Regions from separate parts of the Streptomyces sp. NPDC007025 genome, predicted to be linked through region 2. Evidence: riboswitches for the same ligand, from Rfam matches in the RefSeq annotation. Region 2 holds a riboswitch; the other holds the start of a gene.
What was found. Region 2 has a riboswitch for thiamine pyrophosphate ahead of thiC (phosphomethylpyrimidine synthase ThiC). Riboswitches for the same ligand answer to the same signal wherever they lie in the genome.
Positions count from the first base shown of each region.

Region 1 (5,744 bases), on a different contig from region 2:
TGTGCGGGTTGCGAATGCCCAGTCCGGAGCCGATGGGGGAGCCGAGCGGCATGATCGCCGCGCAGCCCGCCTCCTCCAGCTTCCGCGCCAGCACCGGGTCGTCGTTGGTGTACGGCAGCACCGTGAAGCCGTCGTCCACCAGCGTCTCGGCGGCCTCCAGCAGCTCGACCGGGTCCGGCAGCAGGGTGCGCTCGTCGGCGATGACCTCCAGTTTCACCCAGTCGGTGCCCAGCGCCTCCCGCGCGAGCCGTGCGGTGAGCACCGCCTCACCCGCCGTGTAGCACCCGGCGGTGTTCGGCAGCACCCGGATACCGTGCCTGTTCAGCACCGACAGCACGGAGCCGCCCACCGAGGGGTCCAGGCGCCGCATCGCGACCGTGGTCAGCTCGGTGCCGGAGGCCAGCAGCGCCCGTTCCAGGACGTCCAGGCTGGGCGCGCCCCCGGTCCCCATGATCAGCCGGGAGGTGAAGGCGGTGTCGCCTATGGTCAGCGGATCGTCGGCCATGGCCGGCTCAGCCTCCTTGGACTGCGGTGAGGATCTCGACGCGGTCGCCCTCGCCGAGCGGGGTCTGAGCCCAGCGGCCCCGGGGGATCACGTCCTCGTTCAGCGCCGCGGCCACCCCGCCCGGCGCGGCGGTGAGATCGGCCACGAGCCGGTCGAGGGTGAGACCCGGGGTCACTCGGCGGGGCTCGCCGTTGACCGAGACGGTCGTCGTCGGGGCGGAGGTCATACGGGCTGCTCCTGGGTCTCGCGGGAGTCTGCGGAGGCGAAGCGCTGCGGTGCGAAGGGCCGGGCCGGTGCGGGCAGCTCGCCCGTGGCCAGCAGTTCGGCGAGCACGTCGCCGGTGACGGGGGTGAGCAGGACACCGTGCCGGTAGTGGCCGGTGGCCAGGTGGAGCCCGGGCAGCGCGGTGGGCCCCAGCAGCGGCGCGTTGTCGGGGGAGCCGGGGCGCAGCCCGGCGCGGGTCTCGGCCAGTGGCAGCTCGGTGACGCCGGGCACCAGTTCGTGTGCGTCCCGCAGCAGCTCGTAGACGCCGCCCGCGGTGACGGTGGTGTCCCAGCCCAGTTCCTCACTGGTGGCGCCGACCACCAGTTCGCCGTCCGCGCGCGGCACCAGGTAGAGAGCGCCGCCGCGTACCACCGCGCGGACCGTGCGGGAGAGGAAGGGGCCGGCCGAGCCGCCGGGCATCCGCAGCCGCAGCACCTGCCCCTTCACCGGGCGCACCGGGGGCGCCACCCACGGGGGCAGGCCCTCCAGGGTGCCGCTGCGGGCGCCCAGCGCGAGCACCGTCTGCTCCGCGCGCAGCTCGGTGCCGTCCGCCAGCGCCGCCCCCGCGGCGCGGTCCCGCCGGTGCAGCAACCGCACCGCGCCGGAGCGCCGGAAGGCGACTCCCGCGCGCTCGCAGGCCCGCAGCAGCGCGGCGGCAAGTCGCCGGGGGTCGATCTGGTGGTCGCCGTCCACCCGGGCTCCGCCGCGCACCGAGGGCGCCAGCATCGGCTCCAGGCGGCGGCACTCGCGGCCGGTCAGCCACTGCGACTCCAGCCCGCACCGCTGCTGGAGCGCATGCAGCTCGCGCAGGTGGGCGCGGTCGTCGGCGTCGAGCGCGACCGCGAGGGTGCCGCAGGCCCGGTAGCCGGTGTCCAGGCCGGCGGCGTCCTCCAGTTCGGCGACGAACTCGGGGTAGCGTGCCGCCGAGGCGAGGTTGAGGTCCAGCAGGGTCTCCTCGCCGTAGTGCAGTTCGGTGACGGCTGCCAGCATGCCCGCCGCCACCCGCGCGGCGCCGCCGCCCGGTCCGGGGTCGGCCACGGTGACCGCAAGGCCGCGCTGTGCGGCCCGCCAGGCCGTCACCAGGCCGATCAGGCCGCCGCCGAGGACGAGCACGTCGGGGCTCGCCGCGTGGGTACCGGTTTCGGTGCCGTTTCCTGTGCCGTTTCCTGTGCCGCGCATGGGGCTGCCGCTGCTCCCTTCGCCGGAATGACCCGGATCAGGTTCGGACGGTCGGAGGCCGCCGCAGCCTCCCTCTCAGCCCGGTGCGTCCGGGCTCCCGCGTATTCATGACTACCGCGGCCCACCCTACTGCGGTGCGTGCGGCGCCGGTAAGGCGCGCCGGGGCCCCGCGGCGGGCGGCCCTGGGGAGGGCTCGAAGGAGCGTCGTCCGCCCACCGGGCAGACGGGGCTTTGCAGACATGACCTACGACCGCCACCGGAGGCCGTCTCCGTCCGGTGGCCGATGGCTCCGGGAGTCGACCGGCATACAGTGAGCGATGTGAGCGACAGTCAGAACCAGCAGCGGGTCGTGGTCGTGGGCACCGGTATGGCGGGTGTGCAGACCGCCGTGCAGCTCCGCGAACAGGGCTGGCCCGGCTCCGTGCGGCTCCTCGGGGCCGAACCGCACCCGCCCTACGACCGGCCCCCGCTGTCCAAGGCCGTGCTGCTCGGCAGGGGCGAGGAGGCGGAGGTGCCGCTCTTCGACATCGACTTCGCGGCGCTGGGGATCGAGCTGGAACTGGGCCGGACCGCCACCGGGCTGCGCCCCGGCGAGCGGCTGCTGGTCACCGACGCGGGCCCGGTCCACTACGACCGGCTGGTGCTGGCCACCGGCGCCGAGCCTCGCACCCTGCCCGGGAGCGAGGGCGTGCCCGGTGTCCATGTGCTGCGCACCCTGGACGACGCGCGGCGGCTGCGGCCGGTGCTGGCCTCCCGCGGCAGGGTCGTGGTGGTCGGCGCCGGGTGGATCGGCGCGGAGTTCGCCACGGTGGCCCGCGAATGGGGCTGCGAGGTCACCGTGGTGGAGACCGCCGCCGCACCGCTGCCGGGCGCGCTCCCGGCCGAGGTCTCCGCGCCGATGCGGGACTGGTACGCGGAGGCCGGGGCGGTACTGCGCACCGGCGCCGCCGTCGCCGCGGTCGAGCGCGGCGGGGTGCTGCTCGCCGACGGGACGCGGCTGCCGGCGGACGCGGTCCTGGTCGGGATCGGGGCCCGGCCCGCTACCGGATGGCTGGCCGGCTCCGGGGTGGCGCTCGGGCCGGACGGCTCCGTGCTGGCCGACGCGCGGCTGCGCAGCTCGGCCTCCGGCTGCTACGCGGTGGGGGACTGCGCCTCGTTCCCCTCGGCCCGCTACGGGGAGCGGCTGCTGATCCACCACTGGGACAACGCGCTCCAGGGCCCCCGTACGGTCGCGGCGAACCTGCTCGCCGAGGGGCACGCCGACGGCGAGCCGGAGAGCGTCGCCTACGATCCGGTGCCCTACTTCTGGTCCGAGCAGTTCGGCCGCTTCGTGCAGTACGTCGGCCACCACGCCCCCGGCGACGAGCTGGTGTGGCGCGGCTCGCCGCGGGACCCCGCCTGGAGCGTGTGCTGGCTGCGCGGCGAGCGGCCGACCGCGCTGCTGGCCGTCGGCCGTCCGCGCGATCTCGCGCAGGGCCGGAAGCTGATTCAGCAGGGCACAGCCGTGGACCGGGCCGTGCTGGGCGACGCGGCCGTGGCCCTGAAGAAGGCCGCGCGGTAGTGACCACCGGTTTCGGATGGCAGTCTGGAACCCGTGACCGAGATTGACGCAAAGACCGACGCGCTCGTCCCCGCCTGGCTCGCCCTCCCCGATGTCGCCGAGATGCTCGGCGTCGAGGTGACCCGGGTGCGGCAGCTCGTGAAGGAAGGCCAACTGCTCGCGGTGCGGCGGGAGGCGGAGTCCGGGAACCGGGTGCTGCAGGTTCCGGCCGCCTTCGTGGGCGAGGGCCGGATCGTGAAGGGCCTGGCGGGCACCATCACTCTGCTGCGGGACGACGGCTTCAGCGACGAAGAGATGCTCGAATGGCTGTTCACCGAGGACGAGTCGCTGCCCGGCTCGCCGGTGACGGCGCTGCGGGAGAACCGGGGCACCGAGGTCAAGCGACGGGCGCAGGCACTCGCCGTCTGATCCCGCCGCCCGCGGCGGCGCACCAGCACACCGACAGCACCGGGTGCGTGGATCCCCCCGGGGTCCACGCACCCCCTCCCGGGGGGAACCGAACACCGCCATGTCCCGTACGTCCAGCTCGTCCCGCAGCACCGCCACCCCGCCCGCGGCGTCCCGGGGGTCCGCTCCCGCCCGTGAGCGGCTCGCGGAGGCGCGGCTCTACCTGTGCACCGACGCACGCGAGGCGCAGGGCGACCTGCCCGCGTTCCTGGACGCCGTCCTGGCGGGCGGTGTGGACATCGTCCAGCTCCGGGACAAGCGGCTGGAGGCGGCCGAGGAACTGGCGCAGCTCGACGTGTTCGCCGAGGCCTGCCGCCGGCACGGGGCCCTGCTGGCCGTGAACGACCGTGCGGACGTGGCCCACGCCGCCGCCTCCCAGGTGCTCCATCTCGGCCAGGGTGATCTGCCGGTGCCCGCGGCCCGCGCCCTGCTCGGCGACGAGGTGCTGATCGGCCGCTCCACGCACAGCCCCGCCGAGGCGGACGCGGCGCTGGTCGAGCCGGGCGTCGACTACTTCTGCACCGGGCCGTGCTGGCCGACCCCCACCAAGCCGGGCCGCCCCGCACCGGGGCTGGATCTCGTCCGTCACACCGCCGCCCGTACCGCCGCAGATCCGACGTCTCGGCCGTGGTTCGCCATCGGCGGCATCGATGCGGGCAATCTCGACCAGGTGCTGGACGCCGGGGCCCGCAGGGTGGTGGTGGTCCGGGCACTCACCGAGGCCGATGATCCCGGGGCAGCGGCCGCCTCGCTGGCCGCGCGGCTGCGGGAGGCGGCAGCCGCGGATGCCCGTCCCCCGGCGTCGTGACCGCACCGGCCGCTTAGCACGGGGGGCGGGACTGTCCAACAGGTGGACCTCGGCCATCCGGGAAACGGACAGATCCCCTCTTATCGCCCCGGTGTCGAGCCGCTCTGCAGGCCAGGCCGCTAGCCTGCAGATATGGCCATCGGTATCTCAGCTCCCAGGACAGACCGTCCGCCGACTGTGCGTGATCTGCTCGCGAGCGGAGAGCAGTCCTTCTCCTTCGAGTTCTTCGCGCCGAAGACCGCGAAAGGCGAGCGGACGCTGTGGGACGCGCTGCGACGCATCGAGGCGGCGTCCCCGACCTTCGTGTCCGTCACCTACGGCGCGGGCGGTTCCTCACGCGAGGGCACGGTCCGCAACACCGAGCGCATCGCCAACGAGACCACGCTGACTCCCGTCGCACACCTCACGGCGGTCAGCCACTCGCGGGCGGAACTGCGCAACGTCATCGGGCAGTACGCCGCCGCGGGCATCCGCAACGTGCTCGCACTGCGCGGCGATCCGCCCGGCGATCCGCTGGGGGAGTGGGTCAAGCACCCCGAGGGGATCGACTACGCCTCCGAACTCGTCGAACTGATCAAGGAGTCCGGCGACTTCTGCGTCGGTGTCGCGGCCTTCCCCGAGATGCACCCGCGCTCCACCGACTGGGACAGCGACATCCGGCATTTCGTGAACAAGTGCAATGCCGGTGCCGACTACGCGATCACCCAGATGTTCTTCCAGGCGGAGGACTATCTCCGGCTGCGGGACAGGGTCGCCGCCGCGGGCTGCAGCACGCCCATCATCCCGGAGATCATGCCGGTCACGAGCGTGCAGCAGATCGAGCGGTTCGCGCAGCTGAGCAACGCCACGCTGCCGGCCGGGATGATCGAGCGGCTGCACGCCGTCCAGGACGATCCGGCGGCGGTACGCTCGATCGGGATCGAGTACGCCACGGACTTGTGTGCGAGGCTGCTCGCCGAAGGTGTTCCGGGGCTGCACTT
Region 1 is NZ_JBIAFT010000003.1:421,971-427,714, reverse strand. It holds gene ACFYMO_RS08315 (thiazole synthase) at 1-505, opposite strand, end outside; gene thiS (sulfur carrier protein ThiS) at 513-731, opposite strand; gene thiO (glycine oxidase ThiO) at 728-1,948, opposite strand; TPP riboswitch at 1,946-2,059, opposite strand; gene ACFYMO_RS08300 (FAD-dependent oxidoreductase) at 2,316-3,509, shown strand; gene ACFYMO_RS08295 (Rv2175c family DNA-binding protein) at 3,543-3,917, shown strand; gene thiE (thiamine phosphate synthase) at 4,018-4,764, shown strand; gene metF (methylenetetrahydrofolate reductase [NAD(P)H]) at 4,897-5,744, shown strand, end outside.
Region 1: another riboswitch for thiamine pyrophosphate. It lies ahead of thiO (glycine oxidase ThiO); the one in region 2 lies ahead of thiC (phosphomethylpyrimidine synthase ThiC).

Region 2 (5,744 bases):
GGCCCCGCGCCGCGCGGCGCGCGAATGGGGCACCGACGACTACAAGCGCAAGGGCGGCGACTTCTTCGGAGCCGCCCGGGACGCCCGGGAGGGCCGGCGCGAGGTGACCGCCTCCGCGGAATCCCCGTCGCCGGGGCCGGTTCCCACGGCACCGCCGGTTCCCACGGCCTCACCCGCGTCGGTCTCCCAGCCCGCGTCGGCCTCCCCGCCCGCCTCGGCCTCCATCCCTGCGTCGGGACTCCCGGCCCCCGCCCCGGCCGTACCCGCCGTCCCGCCGGTGCCGCCGTCCGGCGGTTCGGCGCCGCTGTCCCCGCAGGCACCAACCGCCCCGGCGTCCCCGGCACCCGGTACCGGACCCACCGCCGTACCGGAGGACGCGGCCGCACGGGCGGCCGCCCTCCCGCCGCTGCCGCGGCGGCGAGAGGGCGCCGCCGCGGCGGCGCCGGCCGCGTCCTCCGCGTCCTCCGCGTCCTCCGCGTCCTCCGCGGTCTCGGCCGCCATCTCGGCCCGCTCGGGGAGCGCCGGGTCCGCCGAGCACGCCCGGGACGTCTCCGCCTGGCGGCTGGAGGCCGAGCGGGCGCTGGCGGAGGCGCAGCGGCGCGGCCGCCAGGAAGCGGAGCCGAGCGAACCACGGGAACCCGCGGCCTTCCAGGGCTGGTTCGGCTAGCGTGCGCACGCGGGCGGCGCCCCGGCGGGTCCGGGCGGCGCCCCGGCGTCGGTCAGCGGAGGTCGGGTGCGAGCAGCGCCTGGACCCCTTCGATGTTCGCGGCGAGATAGGCCCGCAGTCTCGGCGGGACGACCTCCACGGAGTTCAGGCCCTCCGGGGTGAAGGGGAGCCGTACGATCTCGTACTCTCCTTGCGGCTCCTCCACTTCGGGTCCGTGCCGTAGGCGCGGGTCGAGTGAGACGAGCCGGCACACGAAGAAGTGCTGTACCTTCACTCCACCCGGTGTCTCCACAGGGTCACTCACCGTGTCGACGAAGGCGGGCACCACATCGGTGATCGCCGCGCCCAGTTCCTCGGCCACCTCGCGGTGCAGGGCGTCCTCGACGGTGCGGTCCACGCCGGGCTCGACGCCGCCTCCCGGGGTGATCCAGTACGGCTCCTGGCCGGGCTTGGTGCGTTTGATGAGGATCAGTCCCACGGCGGGCGCCGGACCCTCCCCGGTGGCGAGGAGGATGGCGCGGGCAGTCCGCTTGACCACGGGGCGTTCGACGAACATGCAGGAGATTTGGCCCGCATCACGGCGCGTCAAACCCTCCGTTTTCCTCACTGTGCGTGTTGGATCGGAACATCACGCAATAGGTCCATATCCATAAGTGATTGGACACTGACGCTAAGTCAACTACTCTTGTCGTCCGCGCCGCCGCGCGCGTCGAGCCGGGCGGTTCGTGGCAGGAGGGGGGAGCCACGAACCGCCCTCGCGGCTCCCGCCCCCGCTCTACCGGTGCACGGGCCTCACGGGGCCATCGGCAGATACACCCGGTTGCCCGCCTCTGCGAACTCGCGGGACTTCTCCGCCATCCCGGCCTCGACCTCCTCCATCGTCGCGCCGTGCCGCTCGCGGATCTCCTGGGAGATCTTCATGCTGCAGAACTTCGGGCCGCACATGGAGCAGAAGTGCGCGGTCTTGGCCGGTTCGGCCGGCAGCGTCTCGTCGTGGAACGAGCGGGCCGTGTCCGGGTCGAGCGCCAGATTGAACTGGTCCTCCCAGCGGAACTCGAACCGGGCGTCCGAGAGCGCGTCGTCCCAGTCCTGCGCCCCCGGGTGGCCCTTGGCCACGTCCGCGGCATGGGCGGCGATCTTGTAGGTGATCACGCCCGTCTTGACGTCGTCCCGGTCCGGCAGCCCCAGGTGCTCCTTGGGCGTGACGTAGCAGAGCATCGCGGTGCCCCACCAGCCGATCATCGCCGCGCCGATGCCGCTGGTGATGTGGTCGTAGGCGGGCGCGATGTCCGTCGTCAGCGGACCCAGCGTGTAGAACGGGGCCTCCTCGCAGACCTCCTGCTGGCGGTCCACATTCTCCTTGATCTTGTGCATCGGCACATGGCCGGGGCCCTCGATCATGGTCTGTACGTCGTGCGCCTTGGCGATCCGGTTGAGCTCGCCCAGCGTGTCCAACTCGGCCATCTGCGCCGTGTCGTTGGCGTCCGCGATCGACCCCGGCCGCAGCCCGTCGCCGAGCGAGAACGTCACGTCGTAGGAGCGCAGGATCTCGCACAGTTCGCTGAAGTGCTCGTACAGGAAGCTCTCCCGGTGGTGCGCCAGACACCACGCTGCCATGATCGAGCCGCCGCGGGAGACGATGCCGGTCTTGCGGCGCGCCGTCAGCGGGACATAGCGCAGCAGCACCCCGGCGTGCACCGTCATGTAGTCGACGCCCTGCTCGCACTGCTCGACGACGGTGTCCTTGTAGACCTCCCAGGACAGCTCCTCGGCCTTGCCGTCCACCTTCTCCAGCGCCTGGTACAGCGGCACCGTGCCGATGGGGACGGGGGAGTTGCGCAGCACCCACTCGCGGGTGGTGTGGATGTTGCGGCCGGTCGAGAGGTCCATGACGGTGTCGGTGCCCCACCGGGTCGCCCACGTCATCTTCTCCACCTCCTCCTCGATGGAGGAGGTGACGGCGGAGTTGCCGATGTTGGCGTTCACCTTCACCAGGAAGTTCTTCCCGATGATCATCGGTTCGGTCTCCGGGTGGTTCACGTTGGCGGGCAGTACGGCCCGCCCCGCGGCGATCTCGTCCCGGACGAACTCGGGGCCGCGGTTCTCGCGGAGTGCGACGTACTCCATCTCCGCGGTGATCTCGCCCCGCTTCGCGTAGCCGAGCTGGGTGACGGCCGCGCCGTCCCGGCCGCGGCGCGGCTGGCGCGGGCGGCCCGGGAAGACGGCGTCGAGCCCCGCCAGATCGTCGGCGCCGCCGCGGACGACTCCGCCGCGCGGGCTGGTGTGCTTGCGGCCGTCGTCCTCGGGCCGCAGTTCACGGCCCGCGTACTCCTCGGTGTCCCCCCTCTGGATGATCCAGTTCTCGCGCAGCGGCGCCAGGCCGCGGCGCACATCGGTGTCGATCTCGGGGTCGGTGTACGGCCCGGACGTGTCATAGAGCGTCACGTCCCGGCCGTTGGTGAGGTGCACCCGTCGGACGGGGACCCGGATGTCCGGGCGCGACCCCTGCAGATATCCCTTGTGCGAGCCGAGCGCTTTCCCGGCCGCTTCGGCGTTCTCGGCCGCTTCGGCGTTCTCGGCGCGCGCGTGTGCATCCTGCGTGGTCATGAGACCCACTCCCTACGCCGGCATTACCCGGTAACAGGTTCGGCGGTCGGCGCAGCCGGTTCCGTGGTCCCTTCCACGGAGGTCAGCGCCCTCTCAGCCCCGTGCTCGGAGCTCCCGCGATGTGCAAAGGCGCCTCTACGCTAACGGCACACGGCCCGGACTGAACACCCCGCCCGGCCGTTCTTGCGATGATCGGGCGGTGACCCACACCGACCCCGCCGTCCCCGCACCCGAACCCGGCCGTGCCCACGGGCACGGTCCCGGACCCGGCCATGCGCCCGCCCATGACCACGGGCCCAGCCACGGCCGGGGCCACGGGCAGAGCCACGGCCACGGGCACAGTCACGGCCACGGGCCCGCCGAGCCGGTCTCCCGCCGGCTGCGGAAGGTCATCGCGGCGGTGCTGGTGCCGTTCGCGGCGGCCGTGCTGGCCGGGCTGGTGGTGCTGTGGCCAGGGGGCGTTCCGGGACACCAGCACGACCATTCCGGGGTCGGCTTCGACCGGCCCACCTTCACCGCCAAGGTCGTGGAACTGGCCGAGGTGGACTGCGGCAAGGCCAACGTCCGGCAGCCGTCCGGCTCCTCCGGCGGCGGTTCCTCCGGGCCGGGCGGCGGGGAACAGGGCGGCGAGGGCGGGGCGCACGAGCCGTGCCGGAAGGCCACCGTCGAGATCACCGAGGGCAAGGACAAGGGGCACACCTTCACCGAGGTCGTCCCGCCCGACGCCACCCGCAGCTACTCCGTGGGGCAGGGCGTCGTCGTCGCCTACGCCGCGAAGGCGCCGCGCGATCTCCAGTACAGCGTCGTCGACACCGCCCGCGATCTGCCGATGGTGCTGCTGGCCGGCCTCTTCGCCCTCGTGGTGGTACTCGTGGGGCGGCTGCGCGGAGTGCTGGCGCTGGTGGGACTGGTCATCAGCTTCGCCGTGCTGACGCTGTTCATCCTGCCCGCGATACTGCAGGGTTCCAATCCGCTGGTGGTCGCGGTGGTCGGCGGGAGCGCCATCATGCTGGCCACGCTGTATCTGTGCCACGGCCTGTCGGCCCGCACCTCGGTCGCGGTGCTGGGCACCCTGGTGTCGCTGCTGCTGATCGGGCTGCTGGGCTCGCTGTTCATCGGCTGGGCCGGACTGACCGGCAACACCGACGACCAGACCGGTCTGGTGCACGGGCTCTACCCCGGTATCGAGATCCGGGGGCTGCTGCTGGCGGGGGTGCTGATCGGCTCGCTCGGCGTACTCGACGACGTGACGGTCACCCAGACCTCGGCCGTCTGGGAACTCAAGGACGCCGACCCCGGGGCCGGTCGGCGCCGGATCTACCGGGCCGCCATGCGGATCGGCCGCGATCACATCGCGTCCGTCGTCAACACCCTGGTGCTGGCCTACGCGGGAGCGGCGCTGCCGCTGCTGCTGCTGTTCTCGATCGCGCGCAGCGACGTGACGATGGTAGCCACGAGCGAGGTGGTCGCCGAAGAGATCATCCGCACGCTGGTCGGCTCCATCGGCCTCGTCGCGTCGGTGCCGGTAACGACGCTGCTGGCCGTGCTCGTCGTCTCGGCGGACCGCAGGCGGCCCGAGGCGGCGGAAGCGGCCGGCCGTGCCGCCGGGGACGCGCCTCCGGGCGTACCCGCACCGGCGTCCGGCGTCCCGGTGTCCGGCGGCCGCCCCGCACCGGCCCGCGGCGCCGGGGTCACCGGCGGCCGGGGGAGGCGGCGGAAGCCGAAGTGAGCCGGGGCCAGGTACCGCGCCCCGCGCTCCGACCGTGAACCCGGACCCGGACCCGGGTCAGGGTCCGGACCCGGCGGCGGCTCCGCGGCACTCGCGTGGTGCCGGCGCCGTGGGCCCACCGCGGGCCGTCGCCACCCACCGCGGGGTGCGCCCGGTGCGGGCGGGGTTCACCAGCCGCTGCCCGAGGAGCCGCCGCCCTTGAAGTGGCGGACGAGGTAGACGACACCGCCGACCAGGGCGACGAAGATCAGCACCTTGAACAGCAGGCCGATCAGGAAGCCCACCAGGCTGGCGATCAGGCCGCCGAAGACGACCAGCGCGATCACCGGTATGACGATCCACGTGACCCACCACGGCAGGCCGGCAAGGGTGCCTTTCGCGTCCATGACTGTCTGCTCCGTCTCTGAGAGTTGGCGAGGGCTCTTCGCACCCTCTGCCCTCGATGCTAGAGCGGTCGGTGGGCCGATGGGCCGCTGCGGGCCCCTGTCCTCCCCTGAATCCGACCCTGAGTCGACCCTGAAGAACCGGCTCGGCCTTCGAGAGCCGGCTTCGGCCTCAGAGCCGGCGCGCCCCGGCAGCACCGGCTCGGCCCGCCCGCGGGGCCGCTCAGCTCTCGGGAGGCGAGAAGACCACCAGGACCCGCAGGTCCTCCGAGATGTGGTGGAACTTGTGCGTCACCCCGGCCGGTACATAGACCACGCTGCCGCGCGCCACCTGCGTCGTCTCGTCCCCGACGGTGAT
Region 2 is NZ_JBIAFT010000005.1:303,826-309,569, forward strand. It holds gene ACFYMO_RS12410 (pyridoxamine 5'-phosphate oxidase family protein) at 1-667, shown strand, start outside; gene ACFYMO_RS12415 (NUDIX domain-containing protein) at 720-1,223, opposite strand; gene thiC (phosphomethylpyrimidine synthase ThiC) at 1,460-3,274, opposite strand; TPP riboswitch at 3,267-3,402, opposite strand; gene ACFYMO_RS12425 (YibE/F family protein) at 3,474-5,003, shown strand; gene ACFYMO_RS12430 (DUF5326 family protein) at 5,171-5,389, opposite strand; gene ACFYMO_RS12435 (cupin domain-containing protein) at 5,610-5,744, opposite strand, start outside.